3 regions of the Pseudomonas azotoformans genome follow, and region 3 is predicted to be linked to each of the others. Evidence: riboswitches for the same ligand, from Rfam matches in the RefSeq annotation. Region 3 holds a riboswitch; each other region holds the start of a gene.

What was found. A riboswitch is a leader RNA that binds a small molecule or an ion and turns the genes downstream of it on or off. The one in region 3 is predicted to bind cobalamin.
Region 1: another riboswitch for cobalamin. It lies ahead of cobO (cob(I)yrinic acid a,c-diamide adenosyltransferase); the one in region 3 lies ahead of AYR47_RS27665 (ABC transporter substrate-binding protein).
Region 2: another riboswitch for cobalamin. It lies ahead of cobW (cobalamin biosynthesis protein CobW); the one in region 3 lies ahead of AYR47_RS27665 (ABC transporter substrate-binding protein).

The regions. Positions count from the first base shown of each region.
Region 1 is NZ_CP014546.1:6,344,021-6,354,166, forward strand. It holds gene cbiB (adenosylcobinamide-phosphate synthase CbiB) at 1-575, opposite strand, end outside; gene bluB (5,6-dimethylbenzimidazole synthase) at 572-1,222, opposite strand; gene AYR47_RS29145 (cobyrinate a,c-diamide synthase) at 1,219-2,526, opposite strand; gene cobO (cob(I)yrinic acid a,c-diamide adenosyltransferase) at 2,523-3,134, opposite strand; cobalamin riboswitch at 3,214-3,464, opposite strand; partial or broken gene AYR47_RS29155 (C40 family peptidase) at 3,561-4,017, opposite strand; gene AYR47_RS33085 (hypothetical protein) at 3,989-4,207, shown strand; gene AYR47_RS29160 (C40 family peptidase) at 4,243-4,872, opposite strand; gene hda (DnaA regulatory inactivator Hda) at 5,086-5,790, opposite strand; gene AYR47_RS29170 (AI-2E family transporter) at 5,994-7,067, opposite strand; gene AYR47_RS29175 (DUF2066 domain-containing protein) at 7,100-8,140, opposite strand; gene purM (phosphoribosylformylglycinamidine cyclo-ligase) at 8,483-9,541, shown strand; gene purN (phosphoribosylglycinamide formyltransferase) at 9,541-10,146, shown strand, end outside.
Region 2 is NZ_CP014546.1:4,357,825-4,367,970, reverse strand. It holds gene AYR47_RS20205 (DUF1853 family protein) at 1-934, shown strand, start outside; gene AYR47_RS20200 (vWA domain-containing protein) at 931-1,530, opposite strand; gene AYR47_RS20195 (ATP-binding protein) at 1,584-2,582, opposite strand; gene cobN (cobaltochelatase subunit CobN) at 2,582-6,343, opposite strand; gene cobW (cobalamin biosynthesis protein CobW) at 6,347-7,408, opposite strand; cobalamin riboswitch at 7,502-7,702, opposite strand; cobalamin riboswitch at 7,818-8,020, shown strand; gene AYR47_RS20180 (CbtB domain-containing protein) at 8,117-8,305, shown strand; gene AYR47_RS20175 (CbtA family protein) at 8,317-9,021, shown strand; gene AYR47_RS20170 (cobalamin biosynthesis protein) at 9,018-9,410, shown strand; gene cobM (precorrin-4 C(11)-methyltransferase) at 9,480-10,146, shown strand, end outside.
Region 3 is NZ_CP014546.1:6,020,469-6,030,614, forward strand. It holds gene AYR47_RS27630 (aldehyde dehydrogenase family protein) at 80-1,462, shown strand; gene AYR47_RS27635 (LysR family transcriptional regulator) at 1,494-2,402, opposite strand; gene AYR47_RS27640 (MFS transporter) at 2,513-3,712, shown strand; gene AYR47_RS27645 (protealysin inhibitor emfourin) at 3,716-4,021, opposite strand; gene AYR47_RS27650 (M4 family metallopeptidase) at 4,036-5,100, opposite strand; gene AYR47_RS27655 (DNA/RNA non-specific endonuclease) at 5,229-6,155, shown strand; gene AYR47_RS27660 (hypothetical protein) at 6,165-6,608, opposite strand; cobalamin riboswitch at 6,712-6,906, shown strand; gene AYR47_RS27665 (ABC transporter substrate-binding protein) at 7,014-8,024, shown strand; gene AYR47_RS27670 (FecCD family ABC transporter permease) at 8,021-9,025, shown strand; gene AYR47_RS27675 (ABC transporter ATP-binding protein) at 9,022-9,786, shown strand; gene AYR47_RS27680 (hypothetical protein) at 9,783-10,103, opposite strand; gene AYR47_RS27685 (EAL domain-containing response regulator) at 10,100-10,146, opposite strand, start outside.

The DNA of each region.
Region 1 (10,146 bases), 320 kb from region 3:
TTTGCCGCCGCCCAGCCGAAACGCTCGAAACGTTCGTTGCGATAGCCCCACATGGCGTCGAGGGTGTTGCTCAGGCGGTAAAGCACCACGCCCGGCACACCCGCGACGACAAACCAGAAAATCGCAGCAAACACCGCATCGCTGCCGTTTTCCAGCACCGACTCGGTGGCGGCGCGGGCGACTTCGGTGCGGTCCAGCTCACTGGTCTGACGGCTCACCAGGTAGCTCACGCGCTTGCGTGCTTCCTCGAGGTCATCACTGCGCAAGGCCTGGGCCACCGGGATCACATGTTCACCGAGACTGCGCATGCCAAGGGCGCAGTACAACGCCAGGATCTCCAATACCCAGCCGATATACGGCGCCCAGGACAACGCCGTGGCCAGCAGGGTCAGCGGCACCACAGCGATAAACCACGCGGTCACGCCATGGCTGCGCCAGCCGCGACCACCGGTATTGAAACGTTGCTCGATGCGCCCGGCGAAATTGCCGAACGCCACCAGCGGATGCCAGCGCCTGGGTTCGCCCAGCAGCGCATCCAGCGCGACTGCAGCGACACACAGCAAGGCCACACTCATTGACTCACTCCCCACCCATTCTCATACAACATGTCACTCAGCGGCCGGGGCTCGGTCCAGCCCTCGAGTTGCAACATCGGTGCCGGGTAGAACTCGGCCACCGGCCCCAGGCACAGCACGGCCAACGGTTTCGCGCCGGGCGGCAAGCCCAGCAGATCGGCCAGGGCCTGGGGCTCGAACAGCGAGACCCAGCCCATGCCCAGCCCTTCGACACGGGCCGCCAGCCACAGATTCTGGATAGCACAGGACAATGACGCCATGTCCATTTCCGGCAAGGTGCGCCGCCCAAAGATGTGCCGCTCACGATCATCCATCAACGCCGCTACCAGCACTTCGGCGCAGTCGTGAATGCCTTCGACCTTGAGCTTCATGAACTCGTCGGAACGCTCGCCCAGGGCTTCGGCGGTGCGTACGCGTTCTTCTTCCACCAACTGTTGAATCTGACTACGCAGTTGGCGGTCGCTGATGCGGATAAAACGCCAGGGCTGCATCAGGCCGACACTGGGTGCCTGGTGCGCGGCCTGGAGCAGGCGGTGCAGCAATTCGGGGGCGACAGTGCCGCCGCTGAAGTGGCGCATGTCGCGGCGTTCGGCGATGGCGCGGTAGACGGCGTCGCGGTCGGCCTGGGGGAAGGCGTTGTCGCTCATAGTGCTGGATCGGGCGCGAACAATGCGGCCACCGCCTGGGGATTCGAGGGGAAATAGAAGTGTACGTAGGACGCCGTCATCCGCCCCTGCCGATAAACCGCCTCGGCACCGCGCCCGCCATTGGGGCTCAGGCCACGGGCAATCGGCTGCCATTCGGTGGTGGTCAGCGAGTGGTGATAGGTATGGCCGCGCAGTGTGCCTTCGGGCAATTCGACATTTTGCAGCGCCAAGGCCGCGAGCTTCTTCTGCATCACCGCATCGCCTTGCAGCAGGCCGACCAGTTCGGCGCGAGTGCCGTCGACATCGGTCAGCGAGTCCAGCAGGTAGAGCATGCCGCCGCATTCGGCGAGCAGCGGTTTGCCGGCGGCATGATGAGCGCGGATGGCGTCGAGCATCGGGGTATTTTGCGACAGTGCCTGGTGGTGCAGTTCCGGGTAACCACCGGGCAGGTAGAGGCTATCGGCGTCCGGCAATTGGAGATCGTGGATCGGCGAGAAGAACTTCAGCTCAGCGCCCATTGCCCGCAACAGGTCAAGGCTGGCGCCGTAGGTGAACGCGAAGGCTTCGTCGCGGGCCACGGCGATGCGCACGCCGTTAAGCAGTGGCTCGGCGTCGATCACTTCAGGCGCGGCAAAGGTGACCGGCGGCGGCAAGGCGACTTCGCAACTGCTGCCCAGCGCTTGAGCGGCGGCATCCAGGCGTACATCAAGGTCATTCAGTTCGCTTGCCTGCACCAAACCCAGGTGACGGCTAGGCAGCTCGATACTGGTCTCGCGAGACAACGCGCCGTACCAACGCAGGCCTTCGGTAAGGCTGCCTTCAAGCAATTGTGCATGGCGCAGGGTGCCGACGCGGTTGGCCAGCACGCCGGCGAACGGCAAGTCCGGCTGATAAAGCGCCAGACCCAGGGCTAACGCGCCAAAGGTCTGGGCCATGGCGGTGCCGTCGATCACACCAAGCACCGGCACACCAAAGTGTCGCGCCAGGTCGGCGCTGGACGGCGTGCCGTCGAACAGACCCATCACGCCTTCGATCAGGATCAGGTCCGCCTCCCCCGCCGCTTCCCACAGCAAGCGGCGACTTTCCTGCTCGCCCACCATCCACATATCCAATTGATACACCGGTGCACCGCTGGCGCGTTCGTGGATCATCGGGTCGAGGAAGTCCGGGCCGCATTTGAACACGCGCACCTTGCGCCCCAGGTTGCGGTGCAAGCGGGCCAATGCGGCGGTGACGGTGGTTTTGCCCTGGCCGGACGCCGGTGCGGCGATCAGGACGGCCGGGCAATGACGGGGCTGATTCAAAGTTCGACGCCCTTCTGTGCCTTGATACCGGCCTGGAACGCGTGCTTGAGCATGCCCATTTCGGTGACGGTGTCGCCCATTTCGATCAGTTCAGGCTTGGCGCCACGGCCGGTGACCACCACGTGTTGCATCGGCGGGCGGGCTTGCAGGTCGCTGAGTACCTGGTCCAGGTCGAGGTAGCCATGCTTGAGGGCGATGTTCAGCTCATCCAGTACGACCAGGCCGATGGAAGGGTCCTGCAGCAACTCGCGGGAAACCGCCCAGGCGGCTTCGGCGGCGGCGATGTCGCGCTGGCGATCCTGGGTTTCCCAGGTGAAGCCTTCGCCCATGACGTGGAAACGTACTTGCTCGGGGAAACGGCGGAAGAACAACTCTTCACCCGTACTGTTGCGCCCCTTGATGAACTGCACCACACCGCACTGCATGCCGTGGCCCATGGCACGGGCCAGCATGCCGAACGCGGAGCTGCTCTTGCCTTTGCCGTTGCCGGTCAACACCAGCAGCAGGCCGCACTCGTTGGGGGAATTGGCGATGCGTTCATCGATCACGGCTTTTTTGCGCAGCATGCGCGCCAGGTGGCGTTCGTCGCGGTCGGGGGAATCGGTCATGGCAGCTCTCCGTTGGGGCTGAACAAAAACGGCGGGCAGGAAAAAGAAAAAACAGACAGCCAAGCATCGCCCACCGTGATGCTGTTGGATGTTGCAGGCCGGTCTCCGGGCTCATGAGTGGCGCGCGCCTTATAGAGGCGCAGACCGACGCTGCGCCTTCCCATATCGCGAGCGATACAGTGGCAAAAGGCAGCGTCTTGACTCATTTACCGTTGCGGGGGCAGCGCCGGAATCGCGGCGACACTGTGTACAAGTGCGCTCACTCACCGGCTTCCCTGTTTCACTCCGTCGACCCATGGGTCACAGAGCACCTGGAACAAGCGGCGAAGGGTAGTAGGTTGAGGGGCGAGCTGCAAGCTTCAAGCAGATAGCTGCAAGCAGGTATCCCCTCCTTGCAGCTTGAAGCTTGAAACTTGCCGCTGCTTCTTACGGATTACGCGCCAGGTTGCCCGGCAACACGCGCTTGGCACTCAGGTAGGCATTCTGCCAATACGCCTTGGACAAGGTGTCCAGCTTCACCGTACCGCCGGTTTGCGGTGCATGCACAAAGCGGCCTTCGCCGACGTAGATCCCGGCGTGGCTGACCTGTGAACCGCCGCCTGTAGCGAAGAACAACAAGTCGCCGGTCTGCAGATTCTGCTCGCTGACATCCTGGGCGCGCATCACGATCAGTTCGCGGGTGGTACGCGGCAGGGAGATGCCGGCAGCATCGCGGAAGACAAACCCGATCAGGCCGCTGCAATCAAACCCGGAGTCCGGTGTGTTGCCACCCCAACGATAAGGCGTGCCGACCAGGCCCCAGCGCGCGGAAGAGCACATCTTCGGCCGCAGGCGAGAAATTCTGGGTGGAGTAGTTGAACACCGGCTTGGGCTTGACGGCCACAGGCGCGGGCGGCGGGCGGCTTGCGCAGGCGCTGAGCAGCGCGGCGCAAAGAATAAGGATCAGGCGGGCCGAGGTCGACATGGGCAGAACAATCCTGGTCTGGATGCGGCTTTCGCTGCCGAACGCTGAAAACCAGAACGCGCAAGCAAAGCTCGCGCGAACAGATTACAACAATGTCCAGGGATTCTAGCGCTTACACGTCAAACTTCAAGTATCACTTTAAGTTTACTTGCTAGCGGTTACCGTCGTCGGGGCCATGGCGAGTGCGCGCTTGGCTTCGATGAAGGTTTTGCTCCAGTAGCTGTCACCCAGGTTATCGACCCGGACACCGCCACTGCGACGGCTGCTGGAGTGGATAAACTGGTTATCGCCCAGGTAGATACCGGCATGGCTTACACGACCACGACCCGCTGTACTGAAGAAAAGCAGATCACCGGGCTTGAGGTTGTTGCGTGCGACCAACGGTGCATCCACGTTGATCATTTCGCGGGTGGAGCGTGGCAGGTTCATGCCAGCTTCTTCGCGGAACAGGTAGCCGATGAAACCGCTGCAGTCGAAACCGGCTTCAGAGGTGCCGCCGAAACGGTAACGGGTACCGATCAGGGACATGCCGCGTTCGAGGATGCTGTCGGCCAGAACGGGCAGCTGGTAAGGCTTGCTGCCATTGAAATTGGCCAGTTCTTTTTCCGTTGCCAGCTCTTCTTCATAAACAGAAGCAGACTGTGCAGCAACGAATTTTGCCTGATTTTGAACCTGTGGTTTTTGCTGTTCTGCCACCTGTTGAGGGTGGGAGGCGCAACCAAACAACAGGGTAACGAGTGCGAGGGGCACGAGGGGTGCGAAGCGATTTAGCATGGGCACGACCGTGGCTGATATGTAAAGAAGACGAGACTATGCCCTCTATCACATCGATTTGCAAATTCAATCGTGATCTATGTGACTTCTTGTTTGGACTATGACATCTAAGCCCTTAACACCCTATATCTGCCTTTTGCGTAGCTAAACCGGCTCAAACGCAGGTTTTCTGGCGCCTGGAATTTGCCGAAAGCCGCGAAAACAGCAGGCCGGCTACCAGCCGAGGGTTTCTTTCAGGAAGGGAATGGTCAGCTTGCGCTGGGCCTGCAACGAGGCTTGGTCGAGCTGTTCAAGCAGGTCGAACAACGCGCTCATGCTGCGCGTGCCGCGGGTGAGGATGAAATGCCCCACCTCGTCGGTGAGGTGCAGGCCGCGACGGGAGGCACGCAATTGCAAGGCACGCAATTTGTCTTCGTCGGACAGCGGGCGCATCTGGAAGATCAGTGCCAGGGTCATGCGCGACTTGAGGTCGGCCAGCTTGATCGGTAACTCGCGTGGCGAGGTGGACGCAGCAATCAGCAGGCGCCGACCGCTGTCACGCAAGCGGTTGAACAGGTGGAACAGCGCCTCTTCCCACTCCGCCTTGCCGGCGATGGCTTGCAGATCGTCCAGGCACACCAGCTCGTACTGCTCAAGATGGTCGAAGATGCCGATACCGCGGTCCATCAACTCCGCCAGGGGCAGGTAAACCGCTGGCTCGCCCATCTGCTCGAACCGCAGGCACGCGGCCTGCAACAGGTGGGTACGCCCTACGCCGTGCTTGCCCCACAGATAGATCAGGCTTTCGGTCCACCCGGCGTCGGCTTCGCAGAGCCGCTCGACATAGCCGAGTGCAGCGGCATTGGCGCCTGGGTAATAGTTGATAAAGGTGGCGTCGTCACGCAGACGCACACCCAAGGGCAGCTGAATCGGTTTCATGCTGACTGAACGGCTCCAAACGAACCGTTAGTGGCCTCTGTGTAAAGTTTGCAAAGTTTATACCCGTGACGCCGGGCGCACAATGCAACAGACCCCAAGCAAAATCAAAGGTTTGCGTTAACTTGTTGGATTTACGCAGATTGTTTGACGCACCGGCTCCAGAAACAACAAACCCGGCCTGGGCCGGGTTTGTTACAGAGGGATTACAGATCGGGGTCTTCAACCCCCGTGTACACCTCCGAATCCTTATACAAATCGTGTACATGGCGCACCAGCACCATGATCACCGCCGCCACCGGCAGCGCGAGCAGAATGCCAGTGAAGCCGAACAACTCACCGCCCGCCAGGATCGCAAAGATCACCGCCACCGGATGCAGGCCGATCCGATCACCCACCAGCAACGGCGTTAGCACCATGCCTTCCAAGGCCTGGCCGACCATAAACACCGCCACGATCCCCAGCATCGGGTACAGGTCACCGCCAAACTGGAACAACCCCGCCACCAACGCCGCACCGATACCAATCACAAAGCCCATATAAGGCACGATGGCGGCGAGACCGGCGATCAGGCCGATCAACAGGCCCAGCTCCAGGCCGATGGCCATCAAGCCAGCGGCGTAGATAATCCCCAGTGCCAACATCACCAGCAACTGCCCCCGCACGAATGCGCCGAGCACTTCATGACACTCCTCGGCCAGAGACACGATGCGCTCCTCACGATTGCGCGGCAGCAGGCTGCGAATCTTGGCCATCATGATGTCCCAGTCGCGCAGCAGGTAGAACGCCACCACCGGGATCAGCACCAGGTTGGTCAACCAGCCGATCAACGCCAGGCTGGAGGCCGTCGCCTGGCTGAGGACCACACCGACGATATCGGTGGTCTGGCCCATATGCTCGCTGATAGCCGCCTTGACCTTGTCGAACTTCCAGAAACCATCCGCCAACCCCAACTTGGCCTGAGCCCACGGCATCGCCGTGTGTTGCAGCCAGTCGAGCATCTGCGGCGCCAGCTCATACAGGCGGAACAGTTGCTTGGCGAGCATCGGCACCAGCACCAGCACCAACGCCGTGATGATCAGGGTAAACAGGGCGAATACCGCCACCACGCCCCAAGTCCGCGACAACCCGGCCTTCTCCAGGCGATCCACCACCGGATCGAACAGATAGGCCAGCAGCAACGCGACCAGGAACGGCGTCAGGATCGAATGCAGCAGGAACACAAAAACGCACAGCAGGACAATCCCGCCAAGCCACACCCAACGACGCGTATCCGCCATAAACCACTCCATCTATATAAAGAAGAAAACTGCTACCAACGAAAACGCAGTTGCGCCTGAGGTTCGGGCGCAATCGCAGGCTGAGTGCCATCCACTACGGGTTGCTGGACCGGCACTTCACCTGCTGGAATTTCCTGCAACTTGGCCAGGCTCAACTGGGTACGTAATTGATCGGCACTGCCATTGACGCGGTACACGATGCGATTGCCGTCCACGAGCTGTGGCTGACCGCCAAAAGGCTCAAGCAGATGACCCAGCGCGGCATAACGCTCCAGGGTCATGCCCTGCACTTCCAGTAATTGTTCGGTGCTCACGCCAGGCTTGACCGCAAAGCGCGGCGCCAATTTCTGGCTGACCGCCAGCATCACCGCGTCGGCCACAGCGCCGGTGTCGGCCCCTTGCGCGGTGCCCTGCTCGCTCTTGTCACCCAGCCACAGACGCCATTTGGCTTGCCATTGGCTGCCTTCCTGGCGAGCATGCACGGCCAGCAAGGCGTCGGCGCCATAACGCTCAGAAGCGTCGCGCAGCGGTGTGGCGTCAGCACTTTCCAGGTTCGGTGCGGTGGCGACCACTTGCTCATCCAGGTCGCCCAGGGGCAAGCGCAACGGCAAGCCCCGGTGCTGCGCGGCACGGCGCAGCGCTTGGGCGACAGTCTGACCATCACCCACCAGGCTGCTGCCTTCGGTGGAGTCGTTCAGCCACCAGCCGAGGATCGACGGCCGATTGCTGCCCCAGATCGACAAGCCAGCTTCACGCAAGACGCGATCAGTGCTCACCGGGTCGAAATCCACTTGCAGGCTTTCCGGCGGGCCGGCGTCGTAGCCATATTGACTGATGATTTGTTGCGGATCTTTACGAACGGCCGCCAGGCCTGGGCCGTCGGCGGCCTTGGCGTCGCCGGTCAGGCGGATCACCAGGGTCTGCACGGCGCGCTGGGTCGCCTGGTCACGCTCTTGGGGCGACTGGCTGCTGACGGGTTCGAGTACTTGATAGAGGCCATTGAGGGTTTCGGCATGACTCGCCAGGCTGACCAACGACAAACAGCCTACAAAGAAGAATTTACACAGACGCATGGAAGATTCCCGAACGACAAATTTAGCGGCTGGAACAGACCGCGTGAACTCGGTTTGCCAAGGCTGTGACCACGGCGACCGGTAAAACATTCACAGGGTCTTGGTAAGTTTTCGTACTGTCACAACGCTAGCGCCGTAAAGGCTATACCTTAATACGCGCCAAAGCAGACCCGATTAGCATTTTTTTAACACCATATGCCCCTGCCCGTCGGCCCGAGGATGGCCGCTGCCCCTCAAGCCTGATAAAATCGCGCGCCTTCGCAGACCGTCAACGGCGTGGCCTTTATAAAAGCCCCCGCCCGCTCGGTCGTTACCCCTGAATCCCCCCTAAAGGCCTGGATCATGAGCAAGCAACCCTCCCTGAGCTACAAGGACGCCGGTGTAGACATCGACGCCGGTGAAGCATTGGTCGAACGCATCAAGAGCGTCGCCAAGCGCACTGCGCGCCCCGAAGTCATGGGTGGCCTGGGCGGTTTTGGCGCCCTCTGCGAAATCCCGGCCGGCTACAAGCAGCCTGTACTGGTTTCCGGCACCGACGGTGTGGGCACCAAGCTGCGCCTGGCACTGAACCTGAACAAGCACGACACCATCGGTATCGACCTGGTTGCCATGTGCGTCAACGACCTGGTGGTGTGCGGCGCCGAGCCGTTGTTCTTCCTGGACTATTACGCTACCGGCAAGCTGAACGTCGACACCGCTGCACAAGTGGTGACCGGTATCGGCGCTGGCTGCGAACTGTCGGGTTGCTCCCTGGTCGGCGGCGAAACCGCTGAAATGCCAGGCATGTACGAAGGTGAAGACTACGACCTGGCCGGCTTCTGCGTCGGCGTCGTGGAAAAAGCCGAGATCATCGACGGCTCCAAGGTTGCTGCCGGTGACGCCCTGCTGGCCCTGCCTTCTTCCGGCCCGCACTCCAACGGTTACTCGCTGATCCGCAAGATCATCGAAGTATCCGGCGCCGAGATCGAGAACACCCAACTCGATGGCAAGCCGCTGACCGACCTGCTGATGGCCCCGACCCGCATCTACGTCAAGCCTCTGCTCAAGCTGATCAAGGACACTGGCGCCGTCAAGGCCATGGCCCACATCACCGGTGGCGGCCTGCTGGACAACATCCCGCGCGTCCTGCCGAAAGGCGCCCAGGCGATCGTCGACGTGGCCAGCTGGCAGCGCCCTGCGGTATTCGACTGGCTGCAAGAGAAAGGCAACGTCGATGAAACCGAGATGCACCGCGTGCTGAACTGCGGCGTGGGCATGGTCATCTGCGTGGCGCAAGAGCACGTTGAAACCGCGCTGAACGTACTGCGTGAAGCCGGCGAGCAGCCTTGGGTCATCGGTCAGATCGCCACTGCCGCCGAAGGCGCGGCCCAGGTTGAACTGAAGAACCTCAAGGCTCACTGATGCCTGAGACCTGTGATGTCGTGGTGCTGCTTTCCGGCACCGGCAGTAACTTGCAGGCCCTGATCGACAGCATGCGCACCGGCGAAAGCCCGGTGCGCATTGCTGCGGTGATCTCCAACCGCAGCGACGCCTACGGCCTGCAACGCGCCAGGGACGCGGGTATCGATACCCGCTCACTGGATCACAAGGCTTTCGAAGGTCGCGAGGCCTTCGACAGCGCCTTGATCGAACTGATCGACGCCTTCAACCCCAAACTCGTGGTACTCGCCGGCTTCATGCGCATCCTCAGCGCTGATTTCGTACGACATTACGAAGGGCGCCTGCTCAATATCCACCCTTCCCTGCTGCCCAAATACAAAGGCATGCACACGCACCAGCGCGCGCTCGATGCCGGCGACAGCGAACACGGCTGCAGCGTGCACTTTGTCACCGAGGAACTCGATGGCGGGCCTCTGGTCGTACAAGCAGTGGTTCCGGTAGAGTCTGACGACTCGGCGCAGACGCTTGCGCAACGGGTTCACACCCAGGAACACAGGATTTACCCGCTGGCAGTTCGCTGGTTTGCCGAGGGGCGGTTGATTCTTGGTGACCAGGGTGCATTATTG
Region 2 (10,146 bases), 1.7 Mb from region 3:
GGATCTGCACAACCTGCCCCGCCAGCTGCGCCACCCCGAAGTGCGCGACCTGGCGTGGGTGATGCTCGCCCCGCCGATGCTGGCGCAGACACCTTGGCCGCAACGCCATCCGCTGGCCGGCAGCGATTGGGTGCAGGCCCCGCATTTACTCGAGCAGTGGTTGCGCCAACTCGACCAGGACAGCAGCACCTTGCAGCAGTGGTTGAGCCAGTCGCGCACCCGGCGCCTGGGCCTGTATTACGAACGCTTGTGGCAGTTCGCCGTGCAGCATGCGCCGGGGGTTGAGTTGCTGGCGGCCAACCTGCCAATCCGGCGTGCCGGACATACCCTGGGCGAGCTGGACATGCTGCTGCGTGACCGCGACGGCGTGCATCACCTGGAACTGGCGATCAAACTCTATCTTGGGCCGCAGGACGGCAATGGCCAGGATACGGCGCAGTGGTTGGGGCCTGGCTGTCATGACCGGCTGGATCGAAAACTGGCGCATCTGGCCCAGCACCAACTGCCCATTTCAGCGCGGGCGGAAAGTCGCGAGGCGTTGGCGGCGTTGGATATCCAGCAGTTCGATGCGCATTTGTGGCTCGGCGGTTATCTGCTGTATCCCTGGCCTGGCGAGGCCCAAGCCCCCACTGGCGCCCATCCGCACCATTTGCGTGGGCGCTGGTTGCATCAGCGCGATTGGCAAGCGTTTGTCAGCCGCAGCCAACCCGGCCGTTGGCAACCCCTGCCCCGGCATGCGTGGTTGGCGCCAGCGCATTACACGGCGGATCACGTCTGGAGTGAAGAACAGATGCGCGGCTGGCTGGCGGAGCTGGATCCGATGGCGCCGGCGCAGTTGTTGGTGCGCATGGTTCAAGTGGACGAGGATTGGGAGGAAGCCGAACGGTTGTTCCTGGTGGCCAACCTGTGGCCGAACGTGCCCGGCAACACCTAATCGTCGATATGCCGGTAATCCAGTTGCAGCCCCACCGCCAGCGCCTGTGACCGACCCAAGCGGATCGGCCCACGCTCGATATCCACCAGCACACCAGGACACTCCAGCAACGGCAACCCGTCGATATTCTTGAGTCGCCCATCCGTAATCACCAGCAGCCGCTGTTGTTCAGCCGGATACCGCTTGCGCCGCTGCGCCAGCCACGCCCCGGCCTCGGTCAACGCCGCAAGCAACGGCGTACCACCGCCCGCGCCCAATTGATCCAGCCAACCCGCCAAGCCCTTCGCCGCCTTCAATCCCTGGACCTGCCATTTGGGCGAGTGCCCGCTGGCAGTCAACAACGCCATCCGCGCCCGTTGGCGGTAAGCATCATCAAACAGTTGCGCCAACAAACCCTTGGCGTCGGTGAGCGCGCTGTGCCGTCGGGTGGACGCCGAGGCATCCACAATCACCAGCCACAGCTCATGAGCCGAACGGCTGCGCAGGTGAAACAGCAAGTCTTCGCGGGACTGGGGCCGACCACCGAGCAAGGTACCCGGCCAATTGATCGAGCCTTGTTTCGCGCTGCGCGCCTTGCCGTGCCTGCCGCTGTCCAGTCGCCCGGCCTTGGGGCGGGCATCCGCCCCCACGCCAGGTCGGGGGCGAATGCCTAGGGCTTTTTTGGCCAGGTGGGGACTTCCCGGCGCGCCCCCGTGGGCAGGGCCGGAGTGGGCATGTCGCCCCATTGGCCTTGGCCGGGCGAAGTGTCGGAGGGTTTGGGCGACTGCCCTTCGTTCGGAGGACTGGCTGGAGGCGCCTGCTCCTGGCGGCGGTGGCGCAAGGCAAACTCGGCAACCGCGTCGATATCTTCGTCGGCAATCGCGCTGGCGCCCCGCCAAGCAGCATGGGCCCTGGCACCCCGCAACCAGACAAGGTCCGCACGCAAACCATCGACGCCCGCGGCAAAACACCGCTCGGTGATCTGAGCCAGCGCGTCATCATCCAGCGCAATCGTGTCGAGCCGCGCCCGTGCCTGGGTGCAGCGTTCGCGCAAGGCCGACTGCGATGCTTCCCATTTCGCGCAGAACGCCGCCGGGTCGCTGTCGAAATCCAGGCGACGACGGATGATCTGCCCACGCTCGGTCGGCAAGGTCTGCCCGCTCAACGCCACGTTGAAGCCGAAACGGTCGAGCAGTTGCGGGCGCAACTCGCCCTCCTCCGGGTTCATGGTGCCGATCAACACGAAGCGCGCCGAATGGCGATGGGAAATGCCGTCGCGCTCGATCAGGTTGGTGCCGCTGGCGGCCACATCCAGCAGCAGGTCCACCAAGTGATCGGGCAGCAGGTTGACTTCATCGACGTACAACACGCCGCCATCCGCCTTCGCCAATACGCCGGGAGAAAACTGCGCACGGCCCTCGCCCAATGCAGCGTCCAGGTCCAACGTGCCGACAAGGCGCTCTTCAGTCGCGCCCAGGGGCAAGGTCACGAACTGACCGCTGGCCAGCAGGTCCGCCAAACCGCGCGCCAAGGTCGACTTGGCCATGCCGCGCGGGCCTTCGATCAGCACACCGCCGATCTTCGGGTCGATGGCGGTCAGGCACAGCGCCAGCTTCAAGGCATCGGCGCCGACTACGGCGGACAGCGGGAAATGGGGAATATCAGTCATCAGCTGTCTTCTTCTATATCGAGCAACAGGTTTTCCAACGCTTCGCGGTACGCCCCCGGCTCCTGCCACATGCCACGCTGTTGCGCTTCGAGCATGCGCTCAGTCATATCCCGCAGCGCATCAGGGTTGTGTTGCTGCACAAACGCGCGGGTGTCGGGGTCGAGCAAGTAAGCGTCGGCCAACAGGGCGTATTGGTGATCGTCAATCAGCGCCGTGGTGGCGTCGAAGGCGAACAGGTTGTCCACGGTCGCCGCCATCTCGAAGGCACCTTTATAGCCATGGCGCTTCACGCCCTCGATCCACTTAGGGTTGGCAGCACGGGAACGGATCACCCGGTTCAGCTCTTCCTTCAGGGTACGGATCTTCGGCAGGTCGGGCTGGCTGTGGTCGCCATGATAGCTGGCAGCCTTGTCGCCACTGAGCGTTTCCACGGCAGCGAGCATGCCGCCCTGGAATTGGTAGTAATCGTTGGAGTCGAGCAAGTCGTGCTCGCGGTTGTCCTGGTTCTGCAACACCGCCTGCACCTGGCTCAAACGCTGGGCAAATTGCGCGCGGGCGGCGGTGCCTTCGTCGGAACCGCCATAGGCATAGCCGCCCCAGTTCAGGTAAACCTCGGCCAGGTCTTCACGGCTTTGCCACAGGCGACCATCCACCGCGCCCTGCACGCCCGCGCCGTAGGCACCGGGCTTGGCGCCGAAGATGCGCCAACCGGCCTGCCTCGCCGCCGCTTCTGCGTCCAGGCCAGACTGGAGCAGCGCCTCACGCTCACTGCGCACCTTGGCCGCCAGCGGGTTCATATCATCCGGCTCATCCAGCGCCGCCACGGCTTGCACCGCGGCGTCGAACAGGCGGATCAGGTTGGCGAAGGCATCGCGGAAAAAGCCCGACACCCGCAAGGTCACGTCAACGCGCGGACGGTCCAACAGGCTGATCGGCAGGATCTCGAAATCATCCACCCGCTGGCTGCCGGTCGCCCACACCGGGCGCACGCCCATCAGGGCCATGGCTTGGGCGATATCGTCGCCGCCGGTGCGCATGGTGGCGGTGCCCCATATCGACAGGCCGAGCTGGCGCAGGTGGTCGCCGTGGTCTTGCAAATGCCGCTCAAGAATCAGGTTGGCGGACTGGAAGCCGATGCGCCAGGCCGTGGTGGTCGGCAGGTTGCGCACGTCGACGGTGAAAAAGTTGCGCCCCGTTGGCAGTACGTCCAAACGCCCGCGACTCGGTGCGCCACTCGGGCCTGCCGGCACAAAACGGCCGCTAAGGGCATCCAGCAACCCACGTATTTCCGCAGGGCCACAAGCATCCAGACGCGGCGCAACCACCACGCGCAGGCTTTCGATAACGGCCTTCACGTCCTCCCAACCGGGTTCTTCCAGCTGTTCAAGCGGCCCTTCCAATGCTTGCTCGATCAATCGCGCCGCGTAAAGCTCCAGGCGTTCGCGGGTATCGCCAGCGGTGCGCCACAACTGCGGATCGATCTTCTGCAACACCAGCGGTCGACGCCCAGTCCAAGGCTCGGCCAACGCACAGTCCAGCGGGTCGAACCCCAACTCAAAGGCCTTGGCCAGCACGCGCAGCAGGCTTGATTGCGGGCCACGGCCGTCGCCACGCGGGATGCGCAGCAAGGCCAGCAAGGTGTCGATACGCAAGCGCCCTGTGGGCGACTCACCAAAGATATGCAGGCCATCGCGGATCTGCGACTCTTTCAAGTCGCATAGGTAAGTGTCCAGGCGCGGCAGCCACACGGCAGCGTCGGCGTCGCTCCCCAGCTCAAGTTCCTGGTCGATGCGGGTTTCGCGCACCAGCTTGAGGATGTCTTTCTGCAACTCCAGGGCGCGTCGCGGATCGAGCAGTTGCGCTTCGTAATATTCGTCGGCCAACAGCTCAAGGTTACGCAGCGGCCCGTAGGTTTCGGCACGGGTCAGCGGCGGCATCAGGTGATCGATGATCACCGCCTGGGTGCGGCGCTTGGCCTGAGCGCCCTCGCCCGGATCGTTGACGATAAAGGGGTAGATATTCGGCAACGGCCCCAGCAGCGCATCAGGCCAGCAGTGTTCCGACAGGCCGACGCCCTTGCCCGGCAACCATTCAAGGTTGCCGTGCTTGCCCACGTGGATCACACCATGGGCACCGTAGGTGTGGCGCAGCCAGAAATAGAATGCCAGGTAGCCGTGGGGCGGCACCAGGTCCGGGTCGTGGTAGACGGCGCTCGCGTCCACCTGATAACCCCGCGCTGGCTGGATACCAACGAACGTCAGGCCCAGGCGCAAACCAGCAATCATCAGGCGGCCGTCACGGAACATCGGGTCGTTATGGGGCGTGCCCCAGCGATCCAGCACGGCCTGGCGATTGGCCTCGGGCAAGCGACTGAACATCGCTTCGTAGTCATCCATGCCCAGGCTTTGATGGCAGGGCCGTAGATCGAGGCTGTCGAGGTCGTTGGTGACACCGCCGAGCAAATCGTGGATCAGCGCAGTGCCGCTTTCCGGCAGCGCATCCGGCACCGGATAACCCTCAGCGTGCAAGGCGCGCAGGATATTCAGCGCCGCTGCCGGCGTATCCAGGCCAACACCATTGCCGATACGCCCATCGCGGGTCGGGTAGTTGGCGAGGATCAGCGCGATGCGTTTGTCGGCATTCGGCACTCGCGCCAGTTCGACCCAGCGGCGCGCCAATTCAGCGACAAAATCCATGCGCTCGGGCGCTGCGCGATAGCACACCACGTCCGACTGACTGCGCTCGCTACGCCACGCCAAATCCTTGAAGCTGATCGGCCGGCTGATGATGCGCCCGTCCAACTCCGGCAAAGCAATGTGCATCGCCAAGTCGCGGGGGCCGAGGCCTTGGTCGCTGGCTTCCCAGCCGGGCTGGTTGTCCTGGGCGCAGATCGCTTGGATCACCGGGATATTGCGGCGAAACGGGCGCAAATGCGGTGCTTCCGGACTGGATTGGGCGAAACCGGTGGTATTGAGAATCACCGCCGCGCCCACCTCATCCAGCAGGTCCTCGACCACCGCCAGGCAGCCGGGTTCTTTCAAGCTGGCCACCGCCATCGGCAACGGGTTGAGGCCCGCGGCCTGCAAACGCTGGCAGAACACATCAATAAAACCGGTATTCGCCGCCTGCAAATGAGAACGGTAGAACAGCACCGCCGCCACCGGCCACTCGGCATTCCAGTCGGCCTGCCAATCATTCAGCCGGGCGTTGGCGTGGCGCGGATGATAAATCGCCGTGCGCGGCAGGGTTTGCGGCTCGGCCCAGGCGTAGTCACGGCCCAGGTAAGCGCTGGCCAGGCAGCGATAAAAATCCAGTGCATTGCCCAGACCGCCCTGGCGCAGGAAGTGCCAGAGGCGATCACGCGCTTCGGCGCCGACGGTGCTCAGGCCACTGAGTTCCGGGTCCGGGCGATCATCCCCCGGCACCAGGATCAGTTGAACGCCCTGCTCGGCCAATTCCACCAGACGCTCGATGCCGTAACGCCAATAACCGATACCGCCATGCAACGAAATCAGGATGACCTTGGCGTGGCGCAGCACCTCATCGACATACAGATCGACCGAGGCATGGTTCTGCACCTGCATCGGGTTGGCCAGGCGAAAGCTGGGGTAGTCGTCCGGCAACTGCTGCGCTGCTTCGGCCAGCAGCGCCAGGCTGGAATCGCCGCTGCACAGGATCACCAGGTCAGCGGGGGTTTGTCCAAGGTCGGCAATATTGTCGTCCGAGACGAAACCACCGGGCTGGGTCCTGAGCAGGTGCATGGGTTAAACGCTGAGGGCAGCGCGCAGTTGCGCTTCGAGGCCCGCCGCGTCAAGGTCCTGGCCGATCAGCACCAGACGCGTGATGCGCGCTTCGTCAGCGCCCCAGGCACGGTCGAAGTGCTTGTCGAAACGCGTTCCCACGCCCTGGATCAGCAGGCGCATCGGTTTGTTCGGGATCGCGGCGAAACCTTTGACGCGCAGGATGCCGTGTTGCACCACCAACTGGGTCAGGGCGTCGAGCAACAGTGCTTCGTCGGCTTGCGGCAGATCGATGGAAATGGAGTCGAAGGCATCGTGATCGTGATCGTCTTCACCTTCGTGATGATGATCGTGATGGCTGTGGCGACCGTCGATGTGCTCTTCGGAGCCCGCACCCAGGCCGATCAATACATCCAGGGGCAAGCGGCCGCTGCTGGCCTCGATGATCTTCACCGCTGGCGGCAGTTCTTCCGCGACTTCCAGGCGCACGCGGGCCAGGTCTTCAGGGCTGATCAGGTCGGATTTGTTGAGGATAACGAGGTCGGCGCTGGCCAGTTGGTCGGCGAACAGCTCGTGCAGGGGTGATTCGTGGTCCAGGTTCGGGTCGAGCTTGCGCTGGGCATCCACTTGGTCCGGGAACGCAGCAAAGGTGCCGGCGGCTACCGCCGGGCTGTCGACCACGGTGATCACGGCGTCCACGGTGCAGGCGCTGCGGATTTCCGGCCACTGGAAGGCTTGAACCAGCGGTTTTGGCAGGGCCAGGCCGGAGGTTTCGATGAGAATGTGATCGAGGTCACCGCGACGGGCCACCAATTCGCGCATCACTGGGAAGAACTCTTCCTGCACGGTGCAGCACAGGCAGCCGTTCGCCAGCTCGTAGACGCGGCCGTTGGCTTCTTCTTCGGTGCAGCCGATGGAACACTGCTTGAGGATTTCACCGTCGATACCCAGTTCGCCGAATTCGTTGACGATCACCGCAATGCGGCGGCCCTGGGCGTTGTCGAGCATGTGGCGCAACAAAGTGGTCTTGCCCGAGCCGAGGAAGCCGGTGACGATGGTGACGGGGAGTTTGGCCAGTGTTTTCATCGGATGCCCTTGGGGGCGGGCATATGGGACGATAGGCCCTGCGACAGTGCGCAGCAGCGGATTTCGTCACCGGATCACCCCGCCCGGTTGAAGTAGAAAATCGATTGCGAGGCAGGTCTCCTGGCTTGGGGCGTGCGGGTCTTGCGACCGGCGCTGGCTGCGCCTTCCCGCCGGTTTGGCAGTGGCGTGGCAGTCAGCTGAACCCTTTACAGTTGCGGGGGCAGCCGCGGCTTGGACCGCGTTCCCTTCTTAGCTTCGGCCTGGGGCTGAAGAACCTCGAGGGTGCAAGGCTACGCAGTGCTTGGGGGATGGTCAATGATGGGGTTGGGTAGATATCCGTTTCTGCGGTAACGGATACGCCCCACCCAAAAGCACAACCCAATTGACTCCCCTCCCACCCCCATGCTCTCCTACACATCTTGTTTCGGGTGCCCTTCACAGGGTGAAACGGGAAACCGGTGCGTCATAGCGATATGACCAGTCCGGTGCTGCCCCCGCAACGGTAAGCGAGCGAAGCGTCAGATCCACTGTGCCTACGGCATGGGAAGGCGATGCTTAATAGGCGCAATGCCCCTCGCAAGCCCGGAGACCGGCCCGAAAAAATCAGATAACAAACCCGCGGTGGGCGGGCGCTGTTCAAACCCTGCGTGCCCGGCTCGCGGGGTTTTCATGCGCTCGTTTCACCCTGACACCTGAAAGGGACGCGCCATGTCGATCATCAGCAGCACCTCGCACTCCGCCAGCAGCACCTCGACCCTGAGCCAACGCCTGACCGCCGCCATCGGCGCGTCGATCCTCGGCGCGTGCCTGGTGTATTTCGCCGGCTTCTCGCACATCGAGGCCGTGCACAACGCGGCCCACGATACCCGCCACAGCGCCGCGTTCCCGTGCCACTGAGACCTGCCGACATGATCAAGCGTATCGCGCAAACCGCAGGCTTCACCGGCCTGCTGGCTGCCCTGCTGCTGACCCTGCTGCAAAGCTTTTGGGTCGCCCCGCTGATTCTGCAGGCGGAAACCTTCGAAAAAGCCCCGGCCGCCACCGAAATGGCCCACGAACACGCCGAAGGCGCTGCCGCCCACACCCATGACGCTGAAGCCTGGGAGCCGGAAGATGGCTGGCAGCGCGTGCTGTCCACCACGGGCGGCAACCTAGTGGTCGCGGTCGGTTTTGCGCTGATGCTGGCCGGTCTCTACACGCTGCGTGCGCCAACCCGCACCGCCCAAGGCCTGCTGTGGGGCTTGGCCGGCTACGCAACCTTCGTGCTGGCACCGACGATGGGCCTGCCGCCTGAGCTGCCGGGCACTGCCGCCGCCGACCTGGCGCTGCGCCAGACCTGGTGGATCGGCACTGCGGCGTCTACTGCTGCCGGCATCGCTTTGATCGTGTTTGGTCGCAACTGGCTGCTGAAAGTGCTGGGCGTGGCGATCCTGGCGGTCCCGCATGTGATCGGCGCGCCGCAACCGGAAGTGCATTCGATGCTCGCTCCGCAAGCCCTGGAAGCGCAGTTCAAGATCGCCTCGCAGTTGACCAACGTTGCCTTCTGGCTGGCCTTGGGCCTGATCAGCGCATGGCTGTTCCGCCGCAACCGTGACGACCAATACTCGGCATGACTTTTGTGGTTGGCCTGGGTTGCCAGCGGGGTTGTGATCTTCACACCTTGTTGGCGTTGTTCGATTCTGCCCTCGCCGAGGGCGGTATCGAGCGCCAGCGCATTGCTGCGCTCGCCAGTATCGACCGCAAACAACATGAAGCAGGACTAGCGGCATTGGCCGAGGTACTGAACCTGCCACTGCAGTTTTTCAGCGCTGAACAACTGGCGGAGTTTGAACACCGCCTGAGCCACAAATCCGACATCGCTTTTGCCCATACCGGCTGTTACGGCATAGCCGAAAGCGCCGCATTGGCCCTCGCTGAACAGCTCGCCGGCAGCCCTGCCCGCCTGTTGATCACTCGCCAAAAAACCACCCAGGCCACCTTCGCATTGGCGTGCGCCGGCTAAAATCCCGATAATTGCCGACCTCGATCATGAGCAACATTCATGCTCGCCCGTTTTTCAACAGGAATTACCATGACCGTCTACTTCATCGGCGCAGGCCCCGGCGACCCGGAATTGATCACCGTCAAAGGCCAGCGGCTGATCCGCAGCTGCCCGGTGATCATCTATGCCGGCTCGTTGGTGCCCGCGGCGGTTTTGGAAGGCCACTCGGCAGAAACGCTGGCCAACAGTGCCGAATTGCACCTGGAACAAATCATCGATCTGATCAAGACGGCCCACGCGAAGGGCCAGGATGTAGCGCGCGTCCATTCTGGGGACCCGAGCCTGTATGGCGCCATTGGCGAGCAGATCCGCCACATGCGGGAGCTGGGCATTCCCTTCCAGATCATTCCCGGCGTCACCGCCGTGGCTGCCTGCGCCGCCTTGCTGGAAACCGAGCTGACCCTGCCTGACATCGCCCAGAGCGTGATCCTTACTCGCTACGCCGACAAGACCCGCATGCCCGCCGGCGAGGATTTCGACAGCCTGGCCCGGCATGGCACCACCATGGCGATTCACCTGGGGGTCAATCACTTGGAGAAGATTGTCGCTGAACTGCTGCCGCATTACGGCGCGGACTGCCCGATTGCCGTGGTGCACCGGGCGACCTGGCCGGATCAGGATTGGGCGATGGGCACCTTGAGTGATATTGCCCAGAAGGTGTCGGCCAAGGGCTTTCGGCGCACGGCACTGATTGTGG
Region 3 (10,146 bases):
GCTTAATATTATTCAGTTTCCAGAAAAGAGATAGCCCCGTACGCTGAACCCCACTTAATTCACTCAGCAGGACGGTGCCATGAACGCGACTACCCACGCCCTCTCGATCAACCCGGCCAACGGCGAAATGGTCGGCAGCTACCCGTATGAAACCGCGCAGCAACTGGACGCCGCCCTCGACCGCTCCACCCTCGCCTTCCGCGCCTGGCGCCGCCAGCCCGTCAGCCAGCGCGCCGAACTGCTGTTGAGTTTGGCTTCTGCCCTGCGCGAACAAGCCGAAGACATGGCGCAGATGATCACCCTGGAAATGGGCAAACCCATCGCCCAGGCCCGTGCCGAAATCGAAAAATGCGCGCAACTCAGCGAATGGTACGCCGCCCATGGCCCGGCCATGCTCGCCCCGGAACCGACCCTGGTGGACAACGGCAGCGCGCAGATCGAATACCGCCCGCTGGGCCCGATCTTCGCCGTGATGCCGTGGAACTTCCCGGTGTGGCAAGTGCTGCGCGGCGCCGTGCCGACGATGTTGGCCGGCAACACCTATGTGCTCAAACATGCGCCGAATGTGATGGGCAGCGCCTATCTGATCCAACTGGCATTCCAGAAGGCCGGTTTCGCCGATGGCCTGTTTGAGGTGGTCAACGTGACCAACGAGGGCGTGTCCAAGGCTATTGCCGACCCGCGCATCGCCGCCGTCACCCTCACCGGCAGTGTGCGTGCCGGCGTCGCCATCGGCTCTCAGGCCGGTGCCGCGCTGAAAAAATGCGTGCTGGAGCTGGGCGGTTCCGACCCCTTTATCGTGCTCAACGACGCCGACCTCGACGCCGCCGTGCAAGCCGCGCTGATCGGTCGTTTCCAAAACAGCGGCCAAGTCTGCGCCGCCGCCAAACGCCTGATCATCGAGGAAGGTGTAGCGCAAGCCTTCACCGCCAAATTCCTGGAGGCCAGCCGTGCCATGGTCATGGGCGACCCAACGTCAGCCACCACCTACATCGGCCCGATGGCGCGCTTTGACCTGCGCGACGAGTTGCACGGCCAGGTCCAGGCGACCCTGGAAGAAGGCGCGACACTGTTGCTGGGCGGCAATAAAGTGCCCGGCGCCGGTAACTACTACGAGCCGACCGTGCTGGCAGGCGTCACCGACCAGATGACCTCGTTCAAACAGGAACTCTTCGGCCCGGTCGCTTCGATCATCACCGCACGCGACGCCGACCACGCCGTGGCCCTGGCGAATGACAGCGAGTTCGGCCTCACCGCGAGCATCTTCACCACCGACCCGGCCAAGGCGCGCGATATCGCCAACCAGCTGGAAACCGGCGGTATCTTCGTCAACGCCTTCAGCGTTTCCGACCCTCGGGTGGCGTTTGGTGGGGTGAAAAAGAGTGGTTTCGGCCGCGAGCTGTCGCACTTTGGCGTGCGGGAGTTCTGCAACGCGCAGACGGTGTGGCTGGACCGCAAGTAACACGCTTGGGTGGCGCGGGAAAGGGTCGTGGCTATCGCCCTCCCAGCCCCGCCACCAAGGCTTCCAGCACCACACTGACCTTGGGCAGCGCCTGGCGATTCCTGACCCAGGCCAGCCTGATCGCAGCCCCCTCGGTGGCCAGCTGCGGCAGCACCTCAACCAGCTTGCCTTCCTCCAGCGATGGCCGGACCACCCACGACGGCAGTTGCACGATCCCACAACCGGCCAACGCAGCCTGCATCAAGCCGTCGCCATTGCCGATCACCAGGTGCGGCGCCATCTGCCAATGACGTGAAGTGCCCTGTTCACCGGCGAAGTTCCAGGGGCTGACGCGACCGTCCACCCAGCCGTAGGCGAGACACTGATGCCGTTCAAGCTCACGCTCGCACGTCGGGGTGCCATGGTTCGCCAAGTAATCCGGCGAGGCACACAACGTATGCCATTCGTGCGCGAGCACACGCTGTTCGATCGTTTCTGGCCAGCCCTGCGCTTCACCGACACGCACCACCAGATCCACACCCTCCTTGAAGGGGTCCACTAACCCGTCGCTGAAGGAAATGTGCGGCACCAAGGACGGAAAAGCCTGCAGCAAAGGCAGCAGCACCGGCAACACCCGCACGCGCCCAAACACATTGGGCAGATCAATGCGCACACGTCCACGCGGCTCGCTTTGCTCGGCGCGCAGCGACAGCTCGGCCTCCTCCAGGTCAGCCAGCACCCCCGTACAGGTACGGTAAAACGCCACGCCGGCCTCGGTGAGGGACAAGCGCCGCGTTGTGCGCAGAAACAGTCGAGCGCCCAGGCGCGTTTCAAGCCGCGCGATGCTTTTGCTGATGGCCGAGGCAGTCAGGCTCATTTTCTCGGCAGCGGCGGTAAAGCTGCCGTAGTCCGCAACACACACAAACACATCAATCCCTTTCAAGCGTTCGGAAGAAAACATGCACGCCCCGCATTTGTGAATTCAGGTCAGCCAAGCTGGTAATTAACATCCTAAATCAGAATTCAACTCAACAGTAAGCTAGGGTCAATGAACCCGGTACTGAGGCTCGGATGCTGACCACGCTGAAAAACTACCCCTTGACCGTCAACCTGCTTCTGAGTGCGTCACTGGTGTTGACCCTCGCCAGGGCCATCACCTTGCCCTATCTGGTGATCTACCTGTCGAGCCAGTTCCAATTGGGCGTCGCCGACATCGGCCTGGTGATCGGCAGTTCGCTGATCCTCGGCTCATTGTTGAGCCTGTACGGCGGTTTCCTGGTGGACAGCCAGCCAGGTTACCGCTTGATCCTGGGCTGCTGCGCGGTGTTCACCTGCGGTTTTCTGGCAGCGTTTGCCGCACGGGACCTGTGGGTGTTCTACGCCTGCCTGGTCGCGATCAACCTGGCGTACGCCGTCATTGATATCGCGGTCAAATCAGGATTTGGCCGGCTACTGCCCGTCGATGCGCGCAGTGAAGCATTTTCGATCAAATACACCCTGACCAACATCGGCTACGCCGTCGGCCCTTTTCTCGGTGCGGGACTGGCCGCGCTCGCCATCAGTCTGCCCTTCCTGGCGTCGGCGATACTGGGCGCCGGTTTTTTTATCGTTTACGCCGTGTGGGGTGACAAGCACGCAATGCCCGTGGACACAAGCCAGCCCGGCGCGCCGTTCCTGGCGGTCGGCAAAGTGCTGCTCAGTGATTACCGGCTGGTGTGTTTTACCCTGGGCGGTGCACTCAGTGCCGTGGTGTTCGGCCAGTTCACCGCTTACCTCTCGCAATATCTGATCGTCACCACGACACCCGAAATGGCCTACCGGATAATCAGCAGCGTGGTGGCCACCAACGCGCTGATGGTGATCAGCCTGCAATACGTGATCGGCAAGCGAATCACCCATCAGCACTTGAATCTGTGGCTCGCAGGTGGATTGGCCATGTTCATCGTCGGCCTGGCGGGGTTCGGCTTGTCCACCTCGCTGATGTTCTGGGTGGTATCCATGGCAGTCTTCACGCTCGGAGAGATCATCGTGTTCCCTGCCGAGTACATGTTCATCGACATCATCGCCCCCGATCATCTGCGGGGCATGTACTACGCTGCGCAAAACCTGGGCAACGTTGGCGCGGCCCTGGGCCCGGTGCTGTGCGGGATGGTCTTGGCGACACACCCCGCCCACACCATGTTCTACATGCTCGCGCTGTTCGTTATCGCCGGCGGCTTGCTCTACAGTCTCGGTGCGTCGCTGGCAGGCAGGGTGAACGCTCCCACCTGAACCTCAGCAACGGACATGCCGACGTACGCACTGCACCAACCCGTCCAGCGCCTGCGATTTGACCGGCGCGAGCACGCAAACCGTGTGCTCGCGCTCGTCTTCCTTCACCGTCAGGGTGTAATGCACCTGGCCCGGATTACCGGGCGCAGGTGCATGGCTTTGCGGCAATTGAAAGAAATCGCACGCCTCGACAAGCCGCCGCAGTTCCTGCTGGTCTTGCTCCGGCAGCGCGTCCAACTCCACCGTCTGTGGCTTGGCCAAGCCCGGAAAATAACCGGGGCCGCCGTTTTCCTTGATCGAAATTTGCATGGCCGCTCCTCACGTCAGACAGAAATGCCGACCGCCTTCCAACCGTCCTTGACCGCCTTCTGCTCATCCTTGTTCGCGCCGTAGAGGCGGCCTGCAACATCGTAAGTGATGCGCGCAAAGCGCAGGAACCCCGAGTTGGGCCGCAGCCGCGCATCCCGCAGCGCGTCATACCAGATACGCCCGGCCCGTTCCCAGGCGAACCCGCCGAGCTTGGTCGCCACCTGATAGAACGCATGGTTGGGGATACCGGAATTGATATGCACCCCGCCATTGTCCTCGTAGGTGTGCACAAAATCATCCATGTGCCCCGGCTGAGGGTCCTTGCCCAGCAGTTTGTCGTCAAACGCCGTGCCGGGGGCTTTCATCGAGCGCAGGGCGGTGCCTTTGATCTTTTTGGTGAACAGTCCTTTGCCGATCAGCCAATCAGCGTCTTGCGCGCTTTGCTTCAAGGCATATTGCTTGATGAGCGAGCCGAACACATCCGACAGCGACTCGTTCAGCGCTCCGGACTGATTGAAATACATCAGCTTGGCCTCGTCCTCGGTGACGCCATGGGCCAACTCATGGCCAATTACGTCAAGCGCCACCGTGAAGCGGTTGAACAACTGCGCATCCCCATCGCCAAACACCATCTGGGTCGAGTTCCAGAAGGCATTATTGTAGTTCTGGCCAAAATGCACCGTGGCGTCCAGCGCCATACCGGCGTCGTCGATGGAGTTGCGATCAAAGACCTGGTCGAAAAAATCGAAGGTGGCGCCCAAGCCCTCGTAGGCTTCGTCCACCGCGGCATCACCGCTTGCGGGCTGCCCCTCACCACGCACCAGCGTGCCCGGCAGGCTGTCGGTGCCCTCGGCGCTGTAGATCGAGCGGCGCTTATCGGCGCCCATGGCCAGGGCCATGTGCGCCGGTCCTTTGGCAGGTTCGGCGACCATGCGCAACGAGCGGAAGGTTGTGTCTTTGGCGCGGGTGCGCAAGGCGACCTCACGTTGCGCTTTGTCGCCGTTGCGCGCGATCTGGTCGAGCATATAGGGCGGGATCAGGCAGAAAATCGGATGGCGATGCGGCTGACGAACACACATGGGCTGGCTCCAGCTGGCAGGTGAAAACGTTCGGGTCATCGATTCAGGATAGTCCCCAGGGGTTAACGCATGTCATCAATTGTCATTAACCTATGTTGCAGTCGTGTTTATCCAAGGAGGACTGACCGATGCCAGCACGTAAAACCAAAATCGACCTTGCATACCGCCCCAGGCTCGCTGACCTGCGCCCGTTGATCGCACCGAGCCCCACGTTGTTGGAGGCACGGGCGGCGACGCCACGCGTCACCCCCGCCAAAGACTTGAAGGGCCGGCGCGGCTACGCCGAGGACTTTCTCGGCAGCTTCGGGGTGCCCTGGCCCACGGTGGAAGAGGCCTTGGCGGAGGATGCACAGAAGCGCCTGGACTACACGCACTTCTCGATCACGATGTCACGCGCCAAGCGGCTTGCGCTGTATGTGGGCGTCAACATCGATGGTGGTCAGCACGTCGACATCATTCGCAGCAACGACGCCTGGGCCTATGACGGCCGCTTACCCATCGATGCGCAGGTGGGCGAAGCGCTGTATGCCAGCAATGGCCTGGATCGCGGCCACCTGGTCCGCCGGCAAGACCCCAACTGGGGCGACGAGGCGCAAGCCGCCAACCTCGACACCTTCCATTTCACCAACTGCTCGCCGCAGATGAGCGGGTTCAACCAGAAGACCTGGCTGGAGCTCGAAGACTACATCCTCGATAACACCCAACGCTGGAAAGCCCGCGCCACGGTGTTTACCGGCCCGGTGTTCGCCGACGACGACCGAATGTACCGAGGCGTACAGATCCCCAAGGCGTTCTGGAAAGTGGTCGCTTACCTCAGCGACAACGGCAAGCCTAGCGCGAGTGCCTACATGATTGACCAGAGCCGCGAGCTGGGCCAACTCGACCTGGTGTTCGGCCAGCTCAGGACCTACCAGCGCAGCGTGATCCAGATAGAGCGCCTGACCGGCCTGCGCTTCGGCAACCTGGCCGACTACGACGGCTTCAGCAACGAAGAGCGCGCCACCGGCACGCGGATTGAAGCGCTGATACGAGGGCCTGAAGACATTCGCCTATGACCCTCGCCCTCATTGCGCACTGATGTAATGAAACTGCGCCTGCGACTTCTCGACCGCCGCACGCACCTGATCTTTCTGTGCGTCGGTGCCCGAGTAGTAGATCTGCAAACCCTTCAAATCCTGCCCTTCGACGGCTTTACCGATCACGGCAACATCAACCGGGGTGCCGGCCCCCATGATCAAAAAGAACACATCGCCCAAGCGCTTGGTATTCAGCAATTCGCTCCTGAGGCTGGCCGCGTTTTGGTCACCGGCCAGGGAAATCGCCAGGGTGTCGCCGAACATCCCACTTTTAGGGATGCTCATCGTGTGCAAGCGCAGTTTGTCTGAGTCGGCGGGCATCGACTTGACATAGGCAGTGGAGGCCTCGTCGAGAATCTGCTTTTCAGATTTACCCTGAGTGGCACAACCGGCCAGGGTGGCGATAAGGACGAGCGCGATAACTGATTTCACGGTGTATTCCTTGTGATAAAGCGATCCATGGGCTGCGCATCATAGGAGCCTCACCGCCAGAGAGCTACCGTTGAGTGCACGACCTCCCGTTCAACCGCGTGATCGACTACCATACCGCGCCGGTTCCCAAACGGGACTAATAGGGAATCCGAAGCGCGGTACACCCGCGTCAATCGGAACTGCCCCCGCAACTGTAGGTGCTGAGCCTGCTCCATGATGCCACTGGACCTTGTCCGGGAAGGCCGGAGCCTGGCGACGACGCATCAGTCAGGAGACCTGCCGGCCCAAGCTCAATGACTAACCGGCGGGGTGTCCGGGAAGGACATTCTTGCCTGCCTCTATCCTATCGCAGCGTTCAAGGGTGTATTTCCGAACGGCACGCACGCTTCACTCGGAGATAGCCCCATGCTGCCACGCGTTACCGCCCTGCTTACCGGCCTGGGTTTCTGTGCCCTGGCCCAAGCCGCGCCCACCCACTACCCGCTGACCGTGGAAAACTGCGGCAGCACCCTAACCTTTCAGCAAGCCCCGGCCCGCAGCGTGACCATCGGCCAGGCCGCCACCGAAATGCTCTACGCCCTGGGCGTGGGCGACAAAGTAGTCGGCACTTCGCTGTGGTTCAACAGCGTATTGCCGCAGTACAAGGCGCAGAACGATGGCATTGAGCGCCTGGCCAACAACGAGCCGAGCTTCGAAGCGGTGATCGCCAAGCGCCCGCAGCTGGTGGCCGCCGAGCTGGAATGGGTGGTCGGGCCGCAAGGCGTGGTCGGCACCCGCGAGCAATTCCATGAACTGAAAATTCCCACCTACCTGCTGCCCTCCGACTGCGAAGGCAAGGACAACCTGGTGGGCGCCGACGGCACGCGGCTGGAGCCGTTCCGCATCGAGACGATCTATAAAAGCATCAGCCAACTCGCCGAGATCTTCGACGTGCAGGCGCGTGGCCAACAGTTGAACGACGAACTCAAGGCGCGCCTGGCCAAATCCGTTGCCACCGTGCAAAGCAAGGGCCTCAAGCAAGCCAGCGCGTTGGTGTGGTTCTCCAGTTCCGAGATGACCAGCGACCCCTATGTGGCCGGCCACAAGGGCATTCCGCAATTCATGCTGGAAACCCTCGGTTTGCATAACGTCGTGCAGTCGGACGAAGAGTGGCCCGCCGTCGGCTGGGAAACCCTCGCCAAGGCCAACCCGACCGTGCTGGTGATCGCGCGCATGGACCGCCGCCGCTACCCCGCCGATGACCATGAAAAGAAACTCGCCTTCCTGCGCAGCGACCCGGTGACCCGCAACATGGACGCGGTGAAAAACAACCGCATCATCATCCTCGACGCGCTGGCGCTGCAAGCCAGCATCCGTACGTTCGACGGGCTTGAACAACTGGCCACGGCCATCGACGGCTACGACCTGTCCAAATGATCCGAACCCTACTCGCCCTGGCCCTGCTGCTGGCTGCTGTATTGGCTGGCGTCGCCATCGGCGAAACCGCCATCTCGCCGCAGGTGGTACTTCAAGTCCTCGCCAACAAACTGTGGGCGGCCGGCTACGTGCTCGACCCCATCGACGAAGGCGTGGTGTGGAACTACCGCCTCACCCGTACCCTGGTCGCCGCCGCGTGTGGTGCTGGGCTGGCGACCTGCGGCGTGATATTGCAATCGCTGTTGCGCAACCCGCTGGCCGATCCGTACCTGTTGGGCATCAGCGCCGGCGCCTCGACCGGCGCGGTGCTGGTGGCGTTGATGGGCGTGGGCGGCGGTTTGATCTCGTTGTCGGCGGGCGCGTTTGTCGGCGCCATGGCCGCGTTTGCGCTGGTGATCCTGCTCGCGCGCGCCAGCGGTTCGGCCAGTGGCACCGGCCAGATCATCCTGGCGGGCATTGCCGGGTCGCAGCTGTTCAATGCGCTCACCGCGTTCCTGATCACCAAATCCGCCAGTTCCGAGCAGGCACGCGGCATCATGTTCTGGTTGCTCGGTAACCTCAGTGGCGTGCGCTGGCCTTCGGTGTGGCTGGCGGTGCCGGTGGCGGTCGCAGGCTTGGCGGTGTGCCTGTGGCACCGTCGCGCCCTGGATGCGTTTACCTTCGGCAGCGACTCGGCGGCGTCCCTCGGTATTCCGGTGCGCCGGGTGCAGTTCGTGCTGGTGGGCTGCGCGGCGTTGGTGACGGCGGTGATGGTGTCGATTGTCGGCTCCATCGGGTTTGTGGGGCTGGTGATTCCCCACGCCGTGCGCCTGTTGCTTGGCACCGGGCATTCGCGCTTGCTGCCGGCCAGTGCGTTGGGTGGCGCGTTGTTCTTGATTGCGGCGGATGTGTTGTCGCGCACCTTGATCAAGGGCCAGGTGATTCCGGTCGGCGTGGTCACGGCGCTGGTCGGTGCGCCGGTGTTTGCGCTGATCCTCATTGGTCGGAGGAATGCGCGATGACCGTGCTGAGCTGCACAGGATTGGGTTTCAAAGTGCGCGAGGCGCAGTTGCTGAGCGACATTCATCTGGACGTTCAGCCGGGCGAAACCCTCGGTATCGTCGGGCCGAACGGCTCCGGCAAATCCACCTTGCTCAAGTTGCTCGCCGGGCTGCGCACGCCAGCGTCCGGCGAAGTGCTGCTGGGCGGCCAGCGCCTGGGCAAGCTGTCGCGCCGCGCCATCGCGCAACAACTGGCGGTGGTGGAACAGCAGGCCGACACCGACGACGCCATCCGCGTGTTCGACGCCGTGGCGCTGGGCCGCACACCGTGGTTGTCGGCGCTGAGCCCGTGGTCACCGGAGGACGACGCCATCGTCAACCAGGCCCTGCACGACGTCGACGCCACCCACCTGAGCCACCGCGCCTGGCGCAGCCTCTCGGGCGGTGAGCGCCAGCGCGTGCACATCGCCCGTGCGTTGGCGCAACGGCCGCAGATCCTGTTGCTGGATGAGCCGACCAATCACCTGGATATCCAGCATCAGCTGGGCATTTTGAAGGGGGTGCAAGGGTTGCCCGTCACCACCTTGATTGCCCTGCATGATCTGAACCAGGCGCTGACCTGCGATCGGCTGGCGGTGCTGGATCACGGGCAGTTGGTGGCACTGGGTAAACCACTGGACGTGCTGACGCCGCAGCGTTTGCAAGAGACGTTCGGCGTACAGGCACACTACCTGACAGACCCGTTCGATGGCGCACAGATACTGCGTTTACGCCCGAACTAAGCCTCTTGAAGCGAACGCTGGGTGTGACGTGACAAGGTCACGAACAACTCGGGCACCTGATAGATCAGCGCCTGGCGGATCAGCGGATGGTCCTGGCAAAACGCCTTGAGATTGAAGCCGACCTCACGGCCGAGGTTGGCGTTGATCAGTACCAGGTCAAATGCACGGTCGCCACAGCCGAGCAGCGTCGTCAGCTCGTCCAGGCTCGACACCGGCGCAATGGCGTAATAGCCCTGGTGGTTGAAGTCACGCTCCAGGCGCAGGCGCCGTTCGTGCTGGGTGTCGGCAATCATCACGCGCAAGCCCTTGTTGATCATGACCGGCTCCCGACGGCCGCAGCCGAGTGATGCAACCAGCCCA